One region of the Bradyrhizobium sp. KB893862 SZCCT0404 genome, then DNA from elsewhere that is predicted to be linked to it. Evidence: predicted binding sites of a transcription regulator. Region 1 holds the regulator's gene; the other holds the start of a gene.
What was found. Region 1 encodes PhoB, which activates phosphate uptake and scavenging genes when phosphate is short. Its sites were predicted from a motif close to TGTCATNNANCTGTCAT; they were not measured.
Positions count from the first base shown of each region.

Region 2: a site for PhoB is predicted at 3,091-3,107, ahead of phnC (phosphonate ABC transporter ATP-binding protein). Genes of this name have one in related genera too.

Region 1 covers NZ_JAFCLT010000015.1:55,707-63,267, forward strand. The annotation lists gene pstB (phosphate ABC transporter ATP-binding protein PstB) at 1-741, shown strand, start outside; gene phoU (phosphate signaling complex protein PhoU) at 753-1,469, shown strand; gene phoB (phosphate regulon transcriptional regulator PhoB) at 1,492-2,199, shown strand; gene JQ617_RS36775 (GcrA family cell cycle regulator) at 2,307-2,819, opposite strand; gene JQ617_RS36780 (aspartate aminotransferase family protein) at 3,275-4,477, shown strand; gene argF (ornithine carbamoyltransferase) at 4,477-5,400, shown strand; gene JQ617_RS36790 (Hsp33 family molecular chaperone) at 5,637-6,644, shown strand; gene apaG (Co2+/Mg2+ efflux facilitator ApaG/CorD) at 6,833-7,225, opposite strand; gene JQ617_RS36800 (OpgC domain-containing protein) at 7,440-7,561, shown strand, end outside.
Region 2 covers NZ_JAFCLT010000003.1:698,958-706,518, forward strand. The annotation lists gene phnE (phosphonate ABC transporter, permease protein PhnE) at 1-211, opposite strand, end outside; gene phnE (phosphonate ABC transporter, permease protein PhnE) at 208-1,092, opposite strand; gene phnD (phosphonate ABC transporter substrate-binding protein) at 1,170-2,105, opposite strand; gene phnC (phosphonate ABC transporter ATP-binding protein) at 2,171-2,980, opposite strand; gene JQ617_RS17360 (LbetaH domain-containing protein) at 3,157-3,819, shown strand; gene JQ617_RS17365 (alpha-D-ribose 1-methylphosphonate 5-triphosphate diphosphatase) at 3,816-5,009, shown strand; gene JQ617_RS17370 (DUF1045 domain-containing protein) at 5,028-5,726, shown strand; gene JQ617_RS17375 (hypothetical protein) at 5,845-6,438, opposite strand; gene JQ617_RS17380 (selenium-binding protein SBP56-related protein) at 6,522-7,561, opposite strand, start outside.

The DNA of each region.
Region 1 (7,561 bases):
ACGGTGCGCAACCTCAACTTCTATTACGGCGAGCACCACGCGCTGAAGAACATCAACCTGACGCTCGGCACCAACCGCGTCACGGCGTTCATCGGCCCGTCGGGCTGCGGCAAGTCCACCCTGCTGCGCATCTTCAACCGGATGTACGACCTCTATCCGGGCCAGCGCGTCACCGGTCAGCTGATGCTCGACCAGACCAACATCCTCGACCCCAAGCTTGATCTGAACCTGCTGCGCGCCCGCGTCGGCATGGTGTTCCAGAAGCCGACGCCGTTCCCGATGACGATCTACGAGAACATCGCCTTCGGCATCCGCCTCTATGAGAAGATCTCGAAGTCGGAGATGGACGACCGCGTCGAGAAGGCGCTGCGCGGCGGCGCGCTGTGGAACGAGGTCAAGGACAAGCTCAACGCCTCCGGCCTGTCGCTGTCCGGCGGCCAGCAGCAGCGCCTCTGCATCGCCCGCACCGTCGCGGTGCGGCCCGAGGTGATCCTGTTCGACGAGCCCTGCTCGGCGCTCGACCCGATCTCGACCGCCAAGGTCGAGGAGCTGATCCAGGAACTGTCCGAGAATTACACGATCGCGATCGTCACCCACAACATGCAGCAGGCGGCGCGCGTCTCCGACAAGACCGCCTTCATGTATCTCGGCGAGCTGATCGAGTTCGACGACACCAGCAAGATCTTCACGTCGCCGACCGATCGGCGCACGCAGGATTACATCACCGGCCGGTTCGGCTGAGGAGACGGGACATGGGTTCTGAACATACCGCAAAAGCCTTCGACACCGACCTCCAGGAGCTCACCCGCCTGGTCGCCGAGATGGGCGGCATCGCCGAGCGCATGATCGTCGATTCCGTCGACGCGCTGATCCGCCGCGACGTCGCGCTCGGCCAGCGCGTCGTCACCATCGACGCCGAGCTCGACGCGCTCCAGAAGAAGATCGAGGAGCGTGCCGTTCTCACCATCGCGCGCCGCCAGCCGATGGCGGTGGACCTGCGCGAGATCGTCGGCGCGATGCGCGTCGCGACCGATCTCGAGCGCATCGGCGACCTCGCCAAGAACATGGGCAAGCGCGTCGCGGCGCTGGAGACGGACTTCCATCCGCTCAAGCTGTTCCGCGGCCTGGAACACATGACCGACCTCGTGCAGCAGCAGGTCAAGTCGGTGCTGGACGCCTATGCCGCGCACGACCTGCCGGCAGCGATGGCGGTGTGGAAGGGCGACGAGGAAGTCGACGCCATCTGTACCTCGCTGTTCCGCGAGCTCCTCACCTACATGATGGAGGATCCGCGCAACATCTCGTTCTGCATCCACCTGATGTTCTGCGCCAAGAACATCGAGCGGATCGGCGACCACGCCACCAACATCGCCGAGACCGTGTTCTACATGATCGAGGGCCAGGCGATCACCGACAAGCGGCCGAAGGGCGACATGACGACCTTCGCCACGACGGTTCCGAATACCTGAAGACTTAAGGAGCGACGACACCATGGGCGCACGCATTATGGTGGTTGAAGACGAGGAAGCTCTCACCGAGCTTCTGCGCTACAACCTCGAAGGCGACGGCTATGACGTCGAGACGGTGATGCGCGGCGACGACGCCGACACCCGTCTCAAGGAACATATTCCCGATCTGATCGTGCTCGACTGGATGCTGCCGGGCCTGTCAGGCATCGAGCTGTGCCGGCGGCTGCGGACCCGCCCCGAGACCAAGCAGCTCCCGATCATCATGCTCACCGCGCGCGGCGAGGAGAGCGAGCGGGTGCGCGGGCTGGCCACCGGCGCCGACGACTACATCGTCAAGCCGTTCTCGGTGCCGGAGCTGCTGGCGCGCGTGAAGGGCCTCTTGCGGCGCGCCAGCCCCGAGCGGCTCGCCACCGTGCTCGCCTATGGCGACATCGAGCTCGATCGCGACAAGCGCCGCGTCGCGCGCTCGGGCCGGCCGATCGATCTCGGCCCGACCGAATATCGCCTGCTGGAGTTCTTCCTGGAGCATCCCGGCCGCGTGTTCTCGCGCGAGCAGCTGCTCGACAGCGTCTGGGGCCGCGACATCTACATCGACGAGCGCACCGTCGACGTCCATATCGGGCGCCTGCGCAAGCTGCTCAATCTCGGCCGCGAGCAGGACCCGATCCGCACGGTCCGCGGTGCGGGCTACGCGCTCGACGACCGCTTTGCGAAAGCCGAGCAGACCTGAGAGCGGCTTCAGGCAGGCCAAATAAAAAGCGCGCCACATGGCGCGCTTTTTTATGCCTCGATCATCGTCCCGGCCTCACGTCGGGACGGTGTCGCTTAAAACCGTGCTCAGCGCGTGCCGGGCTTGGCCGGCGCGCGCCGGCGATCCGCGGCGGGCTGATAGGCCACGCGCGAGTGCTGGGCGCAGTAGGGCAGGCCCGAGAGCGCCTTGCCGCCGCAGAAGAAGAAATCCGGGCTCGAGGGATCGCCGACCGGCCAGTGGCAGGTCGCCTCGTTCAGCTCCAGCAGCGACAGCCGCTGGCTCATCGGCACCACGTTGTCGTAGGTCACGGGCTCCGCCTCGACCTCGACCTCGAAGGCCTGCGCCAGCGCGGTGTTGCCGCGGGCGATGGGGCGGCTGACCCGCATCATATGCTGCGCGGGACGCGCCTTGCGCGGCCGCGGAGCTGCCGAGGAGGGGCTCTTGGCGCGGCCGGACAGGCCGAGCCTGTGCACTTTGCCGATCACGGCATTACGGGTCACGTTGCCGAGCTCGGCTGCGATCTGGCTGGCCGACAAACCGGCCTCCCAGAGCTTTTTCAACTGCTCGACGCGATCGTCGGACCAGGTCAAAACCGTCATTGCACCCTTTCCCTCGCCGCGCGGCTGCCGTCCTGGCGCCCTGCGGCGAATGCCTAAGCCTCGAAAAACCCGTGCCGCCAGAATCCCTTAAGGCTCGCCGGGCGTAACCAGAACGCCCGAACGTTTACGCCGGTACATGAGGACTTAGAGGATCAGAACTGCTGCACGAGATGTCGTATCTGACAAGCCAAACGCTACAATATGGCGTGACTCACGCGCAAGAGTCCGCCGACTCGCTTCCACATGTTCCGTGGCTAAAACCGCGCTAATTAGGCACCGCAAGACTACGGATTCTGCGTTTCGCGAGGCTTTCGGGCGGCATTGACACCCGTTCTACCCGGCATAAGATAGTGTCACGTGCCGCCCTTAAAAGGCGGCACGTTTCGTTTTCCGGGCCGGTCAATGGTGCGCTGCGTGAGCGCGCCCGGGCCGTCCTCAACAATCAAGTGATCGTCATGACTAACAGCGCAGCGCCGCATTTGCTCCCCGTTTTCGCCAGAGCCGACCTCGGTTTCGAGCGTGGTGAAGGCTGCTGGCTGATCGCGACCAATGGCGATCGCTATCTCGATTTCACCTCCGGCGTCGCGGTGAACGCGCTCGGTCACGCCCATCCCGCGCTGGTCAAGGCGCTGCAGGAGCAGGCGACCAAGCTCTGGCACATGTCGAACCTGTTCCAGAGCCCGGACGGCGAGAAGCTTGCCGCGCGCCTGTGCAGCGAGAGCTTCGCGGACTTCGTGTTCTTCTGCAATTCCGGCGCCGAGGCGCTGGAGGGCGTGATCAAGCTGGTCCGCCATCATCACTTCTCCAAGGGCCATCCGGAGCGCTACCGCATCATCACCTTCGAAGGCGCCTTCCACGGCCGCACGCTGGCAACGCTCGCCGCGACGGGATCGCCAAAATATCTCGAAGGTTTCGGTCCGCCGATGGACGGTTTCGACCAGCTCCCGCACGGCGACATCGAGGCCGTGAAGAAGGCGATCGGCCCGCAGACCGCCGGCATCCTGATCGAGCCGATCCAGGGCGAGGGCGGCGTGCGCTCGGCGACGCCGGCGTTCCTCAAGGCGCTGCGTCAGCTCTGCGACGAGAAGGGCCTGCTGCTCGCCTTCGACGAGGTGCAGACCGGCATGGGGCGCACCGGCGATCTGTTCGCGCATCGCCGCTACGGCGTCACGCCTGACGTGATGTCGCTCGCCAAGGCGCTCGGCGGCGGCTTCCCGATCGGCGCGGTGCTGGCCACCGCGGAGGCGGCCTCCGGCATGGGCCCCGGCTCGCACGGCTCGACCTTCGGCGGCAATCCGCTGGCGATCTCGGCCGCGAACGCCGTGCTCGACGTCATGCTCAAGCCCGGCTTCTTCGACCACGTGCAGAAGATGTCGCTGCTGCTCAAGCAGAAGCTCGCCTCCGTGATCGACCGTCATCCCGACGTCGTCAGCGAGGTGCGCGGCGAGGGCCTGCTGATCGGCATCAAGGCTGTCGTGCCCTCGGGCGATCTCGTCGCCGCGCTGCGCAACGAAAAGCTGCTCACGGTCGGTGCCGGCGACAATGTCGTGCGCTTCCTGCCGCCTCTGATCGTCACCGAAGCCGAGATCGAGGACAGCGTCGGACGGCTGGAGCGCGCCTGCACTGCGCTCACGGGCAACAAGCGGGCGACAAGCTGATGAGCAAGTCCCCGAAGCACTTTCTCGATATCAACGAGCTCCCGTTGTCGGAGCTCAAGAGCATGCTCGACGCCTCCTCGGCCATGAAGGCGAAGCAGAAGGCGCATCAGCCGGTCAGGCCGCTCGAAGGCAAGACGCTGGCGATGATCTTCGAGCGTCCCTCGACGCGCACCCGCGTCTCGTTCGACGTCGCCATGCGCCAGCTCGGCGGCGAGCCCATCATGCTCACCGGCGCCGAGATGCAGCTCGGCCGCGGCGAGACCATTGCCGACACCGCGCGCGTGCTGTCGCGCTATGTCGACGCCATCATGATCCGCATCCTCAACCACGATGCGCTGCTGGAGCTCGCGGCGAATGCGACCGTGCCCGTCATCAACGGCCTGACGCGGCGCTCGCATCCCTGCCAGGTGATGGCGGACCTGTTGACCTATCAGGAGCATCGCGGCCCGATCGAGGGCAAGACGGTGGCCTGGACCGGCGACGACAACAACGTGCTGGCGTCCTGGGCGCATGCCGCCGAGCGCTTCAAATTCCAGCTCAACGTCGCAACACCGCCGGAGCTCGCGCCGAAGAAGCCGATGCGCGACTGGATCAAGGCGACCGGCGCACCGATCGTGCTCGGCAGCGATCCCGAGGCCGCCGTGAAGGGCGCCGACTGCGTCGTCACCGACACCTGGGTGTCGATGGGCGACAAGGAGGGCGAGCATCGCCACAACGTGCTCAAGCCCTACCAGGTCAATTCGAAGCTGATGTCGCTGGCAAAACCCGACGCGCTGTTCATGCACTGCCTGCCCGCGCATCGCGGCGAGGAGGTCACCGACGAGGTGATCGACGGCCCGCAATCGGTCGTGTTCGACGAGGCCGAAAACCGCCTGCACGCGCAGAAGGGCATTCTGGCCTGGTGCTTCGACGCGGTGAAGTAGCGGCGGCGAAGGTAATCGTCGTCCCGGCGAAGGCCGGGGACCCATACCGCGTGATCTCTCTTGTGGAGGCGGGCGGAGGCGATGAGTCATCGCCAAATCAATATTTGTGGCTATGGGTCCCGGCCTTCGCCGGGACGACGACTGTGTTGCGGTATCGCTTTGCAATCGACCCACACCCGGAACACACACCACCCGCACCCCTTCCATTTCCGTCCTCCGACCCCAGATAAAGCGCCATGGTTTCCCAATCCCCTGACATGAAAACCGGGCCTGAAGGCCCGGTTCGCGCACCATCCGCGGTTCCGATCGATGACGCCGTGCTGCCCTACGAGGTCGACGCGCTCGACGTGCGCGGGCGGCTGGTCCGGCTCGGTCCGGCGCTCGACGAGATCCTGACCAAGCACGATTATCCCGCGCCGGTCGGCAAGCTGCTCGGCGAGGCCATCGTGCTGGCGACGCTGCTCGGCTCGGCGCTGAAATTCGAGGGCCGCTTCATCCTGCAGGCCCAGACCGACGGTCCGGTGTCGTTCCTGGTGGTGGACTACCAGGCGCCCGATCGCCTGCGCGCCTATGCGCGCTTCGACGCCGCGCGTCTCGGTGACGTCAAGGATTCCGGCACGCTGCTGGGCCGCGGTCATCTCGCCATGACCATCGACCAGGGCCCCGACATGAGCCGCTACCAGGGCCTGGTCGCGCTCGACGGTGGCAGCCTGGAAGACGCTGCCCACGAATATTTCCTGCGCTCCGAGCAGATCCCGACCAAGGTGCGCCTTGCCGTTGGCGAAGAATGGCGCTCGAGCGACGGCGGCAAGCATCGCTGGCGCGCCGGCGGCATGCTGATGCAATTCCTGCCGAAGGCGCCCGAGCGCGCGCGGCAGGCGGATTTGCATCCCGGCGATGCGCCCGAAGGCGCCGAGGTGCACAGCGTCGCGGAAGACGACGCCTGGGTCGAGGCGCGCTCGCTGATCGACACCGTCGAGGACGTCGAGCTGATCGATCCGGAGCTCTCCGGCGAGCGGCTGCTGTATCGCCTCTTCCACGAGCGCGGCGTGCGCGTGTTCAATCCGCTGTCGCTGAAAGCGCAGTGCTCCTGCTCGCGCGACGCGGTCGCCTCGATGCTGAAGAGCTTCTCGTCCGACGACCGCGCCGCGATGGTCAAGGACGACAAGGTCGTCGTGACCTGCGAGTTCTGCTCGTCGGTCTACCAGTTCACGCCGGATGAGGCGGGCGTCGAGGACGCGTAGGGCGCGCATTCTCCTTCATTGCTTCGTAGCGCTCCGGCTCGCGTGCCCCGGACGCAGCGCAGCGCTTCTTCAGCGGTGCGCTGCAGAGCCGGGGCCCATCTCGCCGCAGCTTTCCGTGTTGCCTTCTGGGTCCCGGCTCTGCGCAGCAACGCTTCGCGTTGCGGGGCGTCCGGGACACTCGGGTGCCCCTAGTTCAGCACCCGCTTGTTGTCCGGGCTGTCCAGCGAGAACGTCGGCACGTCGATCTCGAAGCGTTCGCCGGTTTCGCTGACCATCTGGTAGCGGCCGGTCATGAAACCGGAGGCGGTCGTCAGCGGCACGCCGGAGGTGTATTCGAACCGTTCGCCGGGGGCCAGGGTCGGCTGCTCGCCGACCACGCCCTCGCCCTTCACCTCCTGCTGCCGGCCGGTGGCGTCGGTGATGATCCAGTGCCGCGTCTTGAGCTGCACGGTTTCCTCGCCGGAATTGGTGATGACGATGGTGTAGGACCAGAAATAGCGGGAGCGGTCGGCCGACGACTGCTCCGGAACAAAGTTCGGCTCGACGGTTACTTCGATCTGGCGGGTCACGGCGCGATACATGGCCGACATCATACCGAAATCCGGTCCGGAACCAAACGCCGGAGCCGGTCCTGGCGACATCGTCCCGCCAGAATTGGCGAGGAAGTACACCCCAAGGGAAGGGCGTCCCCAAAGGGAAAAGCACCCCGATGTGATCCGGCCGCTTTGCGAGACGACGGCCGGACCGGTACACTCCATGTAACGTCGCGATTTGGGTGAGGGTTTTTAGGCCCCGATGACCATTGCCGACCAAGTGACGGGATCGACCATCGCGGGAACCGCCAATCCCGCGGAGACCAAGCCGCGTGCGGCCGCGCCGGCCATCTCGCTGCCCGCCATCGGCGAGCGCGAGCTCCG
Region 2 (7,561 bases), on a different contig from region 1:
GGATCATCATCAGGCTGATCCAGCCGAGCTGGCTGAGGCCTGCGAAGAAGCGCGACGGCGAGAAATCGAGATCGACGAGGCCGTAGACCAGGATCGCCAGCGCCGCGACGATCATCGCCGGCATCGCGAGCCGTGCAGAGGCCGGCCGATCGAAAATGTCGGGGTAGCGCGCGCGCATCTCGTGCGGATCGACCTGCTGCGGCGGCGTCATGTCCGCGCCTCCTTGCCGAACAGGCGGCCGCGCAGCCAGCCGGTCGTGATGTCGATGATGAAGACCGTGACGACGATGGTGAGCAGGATGGCGCTGACGTCCGAATAGTAGAACTTGCGGATGGCGACGACGAGTTCCTGGCCGATGCCGCCGGCGCCGACAAAGCCCATCACGGAGGCTTCGCGGACATTGATCTCGAAGCGGAGCAGCGCGTAGCTGGCATAGCCGGCCGTGACCTGCGGCACGATGGCGAAACGCATGCAGGAGAGCCAGCTCGCCCCGGTCGAACGGATGCCTTCGACCGGCTTCATGTCGGCGTTCTCGACGATCTCGGAAAACAGCTTGCCGAGCGCGCCGGTGGAGTGGATCGCGATCGCAAGCACGCCGGCCATCGGTCCGAGCCCGAACGCGATGACGAAGACCAGCGCGAAGACGATGCCCGGCACGGTGCGGGCGAATTCGAGCAGACGGCGCACGACGAAGCGCAGCCAGGGCGCGGGCGAGGTGTTCTCGGCCGCGAAGAAGTTGAGGGCAAAGGCGAAGATCGCGCCGATCAGCGTGCCGACATAGGAGATCAGCAGCGTCTCGCCCAGCATCTTCAGCCATTTGCGCCAGCCCCAGAGCCACTCGCCGAAATCGGTCCAGACGCGCTGGCCGCTCTCGAGCGTGAGGATGCGGTCGAAATAGCTGACGAAATTGCCGAAATGGGCGAACAGCGTGCGCAAATTCACTTCGGCGCCGACCGCGGCGAGAGCCAGCGCTGCGGCGAAGATGACGGCGCCCAGCAGCAGACGAAGCCGCCTGCGCGCGACCGCCTCGCGATAGGCGGCGTTGAGCGCGGCCAGCTGCTGCTCGGGGAGGATCGAAACCGCGACGGTCATGGGGTCAGGGTGAGTGGTCGTTCAAAAGAGAAAGAGCCGGGTCCGTCGACCCGGCTCGAGTAGCTCGTCCCGAAAACTCAGGACGCCTTCTTCTTACGCAATGCGTCGACGAACTTGATCAGCTCGATCGTGCCATCCCAGTCCTTGGTGGTGGCGTGATTGAAACCCTTCTTCTGGCCGTCCTGGAGGCGATCGAACGCCGCTTTGTCCTTCGCCGGTGCGTCGAAGAAGGCCTTCGCGATGGCGGCCTTGGCGTCATCCGGCAGGTCGGAGTTGTAGGCGTAGGGGCCGTTGATGATCGGCGCCGACTTGTGGATGATGCGGAAGTCGTCCTTCTTCATCGCCGAGCCGTCGGCATTCTTCAGCATGCCCTTGGTCAGCATCTGCGCCAGCGTCGAATCGTCATCGGTGGTCCACTGGTTGGCGGCGACGTCGACCGTGCCCTGCGCCAGCGCCAGCATCGCGTTCTCGTGGCTGCCGGTGAAGACGACCTTGCTGAAATAGCTGTCGGCATCCGGGATGCCCATCTTGTCGAGCTCGAAGCGCGGCACGTTGTTGCCGGAGGTCGAGTTCGGATCGACCAGGCCGAGATTCTTGCCCTTGAGGTCGTCGATCTTCTTGTAGGCGCTGTTCGCCTTGACGAAGAACACCGAGTAGTAGCCGGTCGAGCCGTCGGCGTTGATGTCGTTGGCGAAGGCGTCGGTCTTGACGCCGGTCAGGCGGGCGCGGGCGAACGAGGCCGACCCGTAGCTGGCGATATGGATGTTGCCGGCGCGCTGGCCTTCGATGACAGCGGCGTAGTCGTTGGCAATACGCAGCGTGACCTTCACACCCAATTCCTTGGAGAGATAGCTCATGAACGGCGCCCAGCGCTCGGTGACGCCGGAGGCGTTCTCGGCCGGGACGACCGCGAAGGTCAGCTCTGGATACTTTGCCTTCCAGTCCTCGGCGGAAGCCGAAGCGGTGAAGGCGAGCGCGGCGGCGCCGGCAAGAATGAGTCTGCGAGTGATCATGATACCCTCTTCATCGGTTGGGGTCGGTTGACGCAAATCTGGCAACTGAACAGGTGCGACGCGGCTCAGGCGGCCGCGGCGGTTCCGAGCGCCGGCACGCCCTCGGGCGCCGGGACAGGCAGGCCGCCCATGACGTCGGCGGCTTCGAGGTCGTAGAGCTCGCGCGCGACGTGGTCGGTCAGCGCGGACGGCGCGCCATCGAACACCACGCGGCCGGCGGCCATGCCGATCAGTCGGTCGCAATAGCTGCGGGCGAGATCGAGCGAATGCAGGTTGCAGAGCACGGTGATGCCGAAGTGCTTGTTGATGCGCAGAAGCGCATCCATCACGATCTTGGTGTTACGCGGATCGAGCGAGGCGATCGGCTCGTCGGCAAGGATGATGTCGGGCTGCTGCACCAGCGCGCGGGCGATCGCGACGCGCTGCTGTTGGCCGCCGGAGAGCTGGTCGGCGCGCTGGGCGGCGAGCGAGGCGATGTCGAACTGCTCGAGCGCCGACATCGCCAGCGCCTTGTCCTGTTCGGGCCAGGTCTGCGTCAGCGAGCGCCAGGCCGGCATGGTCGCCAGGCGCCCCATCAGCACGTTGGTCAGCACATCGAGGCGGCCGACCAGGTTGAACTGCTGAAAGATCATCGCCGAGCGCGCACGCCACTGGCGCAATTCCTTGCCGCGCAGCGCGGTGACGTCGAGGCCGTCGAACAGGATACGGCCCTGCGTCGGCGTCGCGAGGCGATTGATCATGCGGAGCATGGTCGACTTGCCGGCGCCGGATCGTCCGATCACACCGACGAATCCGCCGGGCGAAACTTGAAACGAAGCGTCGTCCACCGCCGCTTTTGCGCCAAAGCGGCACGTCAGACCTTCAACCACCAGCATGCAAGGCTCCAGAGTAGCTGGAGCCAACCGCTAACGCCGACGCTTGACACTTGTGTGACACACGCGTTGCGGTGCGGCGATCCTACACACCTCATCCCCTGTCATCGCCGTGTCATGACATTGTCATCGAGCCACTCGAAGAGGATGGCCCGCCCCTCGAACGTTCGGACGCAAACATGGCCGGCAAGGTGCTCTCAATCCAACCGACCATCGAAGCCTCCGCGAAGCTTCATGAGACCCGGCTCGGCGCCTATACCGAGGTCGGCGCGCGCACCATCCTGCACGAGGTCACGATGGGCGATTACTCCTATGTCGTGAACGACGCCCAGATCACCTACACCACGATCGGGAAGTTCTGCTCGATCGCGGCGATGACGCGCATCAACCCGGGCAATCACCCGATGCACCGCGCGACGCAGGCCCACTTCACCTATCGCTCCAGCGCCTACTTCCCGGGCGAGAGCGACGACACCGAGTTCTTCGACTGGCGGCGCCAGCACCACGTCCATATCGGCCATGATGTCTGGATCGGTCACGGCGCGGTCGTGCTGCCGGGCCGCAACATCGGCACCGGCGCCGTGATCGCGGCCGGCGCCATCGTCACCAAGGACGTGCCCGCCTATACCATCGTCGCCGGCAATCCGGCGCGGATCGTGCGGCGGAGGTTCTCGGAAGACATCGCCGGACGGCTTGCGCGGCTCGCCTGGTGGGACTGGGATCACGACAAATTGCGTGAAGCCTTGCCTCATTTTCGCAAGCTCGGGATTGAAGATTTCCTCGCCACATATGAAGCACGGACGGCTTCCCCTCGCACCAGCAAGAAAAGCGCCATCGCGTGACAGACATTTTCCTTGAAGGCGGCCGGGCCCTGACCGGTACCGAGATCGTCGAAGCCTCCCTGAGCGTGTCCGGAACTGACATCGTGGACATCGGCGGCTCGCGCGGCCGGGCGCGGCTGGCGATCGATGCGCGCAACCTGCTGGTCCTGCCCGGCATCGTCGATCTGCACGGCGATGCGTTCGAGCGACAGATGATGCCGCGCGCCGGCGTCGACTTCCCGATCGACGTCGCGCTCGCCGACAGCGATCGCCAGGCGATCAGCAACGGCATCACCACGGTGTTCCACGCCACGACCTGCTCGTGGGAGCCGGGCCTGCGCAGCGCCGGCAATGCGCGCGGCCTGATGGAGGCGATGGAGCGGCAGCGCCCGCAATTCGCCGCCGATACCCGCTTCCACCTGCGTCACGAGACCTACAATCTCGACGCCGAGGACGAGATCGCGCAATGGCTCGGCGAGGGCCGCGTCGACCTGTTCGCCTTCAACGACCACATGGATGGCACCGTCGCCGACATGGCCAAGCCGCGCAAGCGCAACCGCATGGTGGAGCGCACGGGGCTGTCGTCCGAGGATTTCGACGGCCTGGTCGATCGGGTCGTCTCTCGCGCCGCTGACGTGCCGGCTTCGGTGTCGAGGCTGGCCGCGGCGGCCCGCGCGGCCGAGGTGCGGATGCTGTCGCATGACGATGCGACGCCGGCGATGCGCCAGGAATTCCGCGAGCTCGGTGCCGGCATCGCGGAGTTTCCGATCAACGAGGAGACCGCGCGCGCCGCGGCGAGCCACGGCGATGCCATCGTCTATGGCGCGCCGAACGTCGTGCGCGGCGGCAGCCACACCGGCTGGACCAGGGCGTCCGACATGATCGCCAAGGGGCTCTGCTCGGTGCTGGCGTCGGACTATTACTATCCCGCGCAACTGCTCGCCGCTTTCCGCCTCGCCGCCGACGGCGTGGTGCCGCTGACCGCGGCCTGGGATCTGGTCTCCGCCGGGCCCGCCCGCGCAACCGGCCTGACCGATCGCGGCATCCTTGCGCAAGGCCGCCGCGCCGACATCCTGCTGGTCGACGACACCATGCCGCTGCGCCCGCGCCTGATTGCGGTGATCTCGGGCGGCAAGCTCGTGCATCTCACCGATGCCTCGCGGTTGCTCGCGGCGGTGACGGCGCCGCGCGAGGCTGTCGTCGCGGCATAAACTGGTTATGCTGAAGCGATGACAGGTTTTCCCCGCTACGCGATCTATTTTGCCGCAGGCAGCGACAGCCGCCTCTCCCGCTTCGGCGCCGAGCTGCTCGGCTATGATGCCTATACCGGCGACGAGCTTTCGTTTCCGAAGGACGCGCTGCATGTCGCACCGGACTGGCGCGACATCAGCAGCGATCCCCGCAAATACGGCTTTCACGGCACGCTGAAGGCGCCGATGGCGGCCTCGCCCGGAACGACCGAAGCCGACCTGATCGGAGCCTGCACGGCATTCGCGGCCAAGGCGCGGCCCATTCCGGTGATCCGCCCCATCGTCGATGCCATCAGCGGCTTCATCGCCGTCATTCCGGCCGAGCCGGTCGACGCGCTGCAACAGCTCGCTGCCGATTGCGTCCGCGATTTCGACGCTTTCCGTGCGCCGCTGACGGCGGACGATCGCGCACGGCGCAAGCCGGAGAAGCTGAGCGAGCGGCAGCGCGACTATCTCGACCGCTGGGGCTACCCTTACGTGATGGAAGAATTCCGCTTCCACATGACGCTGACGGGGCGGCTGGATGCGGAGCGGCGCGGCCCGATCCTGGAGATGCTGCGGGCGCGGTTTGCGGCGCTGAAGCTCGAGACGCTTGCGATCGACCGCATCGCACTGTTCAAGCAGGATGATGCCAGGGCGAAGTTCCGCATTGTCGGCGAGTGGGCGTTAGCAAGATAGTCACCACGTCCGCCGTCATTGCGAGGAGCGAAGCGACGAAGCAATCCAGGCTGTTTCCAAAGAAAAAGCCTGGATTGCTTCGCTTCGCTCGCAATGACGTTGGGGAGACGTTCTCAGCCTAGCGCCAGCTCGCAAGATTGAGGCCCAGCGCCACCGCGCCGACCACAACGAGGCTGGTCGCCCAGACTGCGTCGAGATTGAACCAGCTTCGCGAGACGAACTTCAATCCCAGATGGCGGTAGACCAGCCACGCCAGACATCCGCCGGCGCCGACCATGGCGGTGACGTGAACCAGCGACACCAGCACCGCCATTCCGAGACTTGCCTGCACCAGCGTGCCTGCCGCCTCATGGCCGGCATCGAGCTCGAAGGCCTGACATAGCCCGAGATAGATCGGCACGAGCATCAGGGCGGCGCCGTGAGCAATGGCGACGGCAAACGACCAGAGCGCCAATTGCGTCGGCGGGATTCGTGCCAGCGCGCGCGGATGGCGCCGGTCGATCAGCCGATAGACGCCGAAGCCGATGACGAGCAGGCTCGCACCGATCTGAATCGGACGCTGCCATTCGGCCAGCACGAGCAGGAAGGCGAACGGCAGCAGCACGAGAAATGTTGCCAGGAGATGCCCGGCCGCCAGGGCCCACAATGCACGGAGGAGCGCGCGCGGGCTCTTGTCCATGAGCCCGGCGGAAACGGCGAGCGGCCATCCCATTCCCGGATTGATCCCGTGATAGAGACCGCTCGCAACAAGCGCGAGCCACAGCCAGCCAAGCGCCGGGCTCGCATGCGTTCCATCTAGACCGACGGGTAGCAAAACGAGTCGGTCGAACAATCACCGCCCTCGAGCCTGATCTGGTGCGCACGATATCCGTCGGGGAAGCTCACGAAGTAGTTCTTGTCGAGCTCGAGGCCGCCGTTGCGGCCGACATTGGCCATCACCTCCACGCCCGGAACCCCCTCGGGATAGAACTGGTCGTCCCAGGTGGAATACAGCGAGTTGGTCCAGTACACGCGCCTGCCGTCGCGGCTGATCTCGACCATCTGCGGGCCTGCCGCAAAGGCTTTGCCGTTCGGATGGGGCGTGCGGCGCGCGATGCCGCCGATATGGACCGAGCCCGCGAGCTTCGGCTTGCGGGGATCGCTGACGTCGTACTGGCGCATCTCACCCGTGCCCCAGCACGAGACATAGAGAAACCGGTCGTCCATCGACAGGTCGATGTCCGTCACCAGCGGCGGCACGGCGCCGAATCCCTGCAGCAGCGGCGGCAGCTTCTCCTTCGGTGCGGGTTCGGGAGGGATCGTGGCAGTCTTTTCGGCATGGAATTTTCCACCCTCGCGCCACCAGGTCCAGATCGATGCTTCGAGGTTGGTGGTGTCGACCACGACGCCGACGAAGCCGTACTCGCGAACCGGATCGTGCGCCGGCCGCACCTCCAGCGCCATCTGATGATTGGCGCCGAGATCGATGGTCTGGACGTTGCGGCGGGCGCGAAGGTCCCAGAAGTGGAGATGATGACCGTATTTGTTCGCAAGCAGATCTTCCGGGACGATCCCGTTCTCGAACTGCGGCGGCAGCGCCCATTCGCTGGTCACCATGTAGTCGCGCGGCAGGTTCCACCAGAAATCATAGTGCCGTGTCTGCGGGCCGCGGTCGATCTCCCATCGTCCAAGGACCTCGAAAGTCTCGCAATCCATGATGAAGACGCCTGGCGGTCCGTTGGTGCCGTCCTTGCCGCCGCCGCCCAGCGTGCTCACATAGATGCCGTCGGGCCCGCAATGGATGGTGTGCGGCCGCGAGTAGCCGGTCTTCCTGAAGACCTCCTCCGGTTCGATGA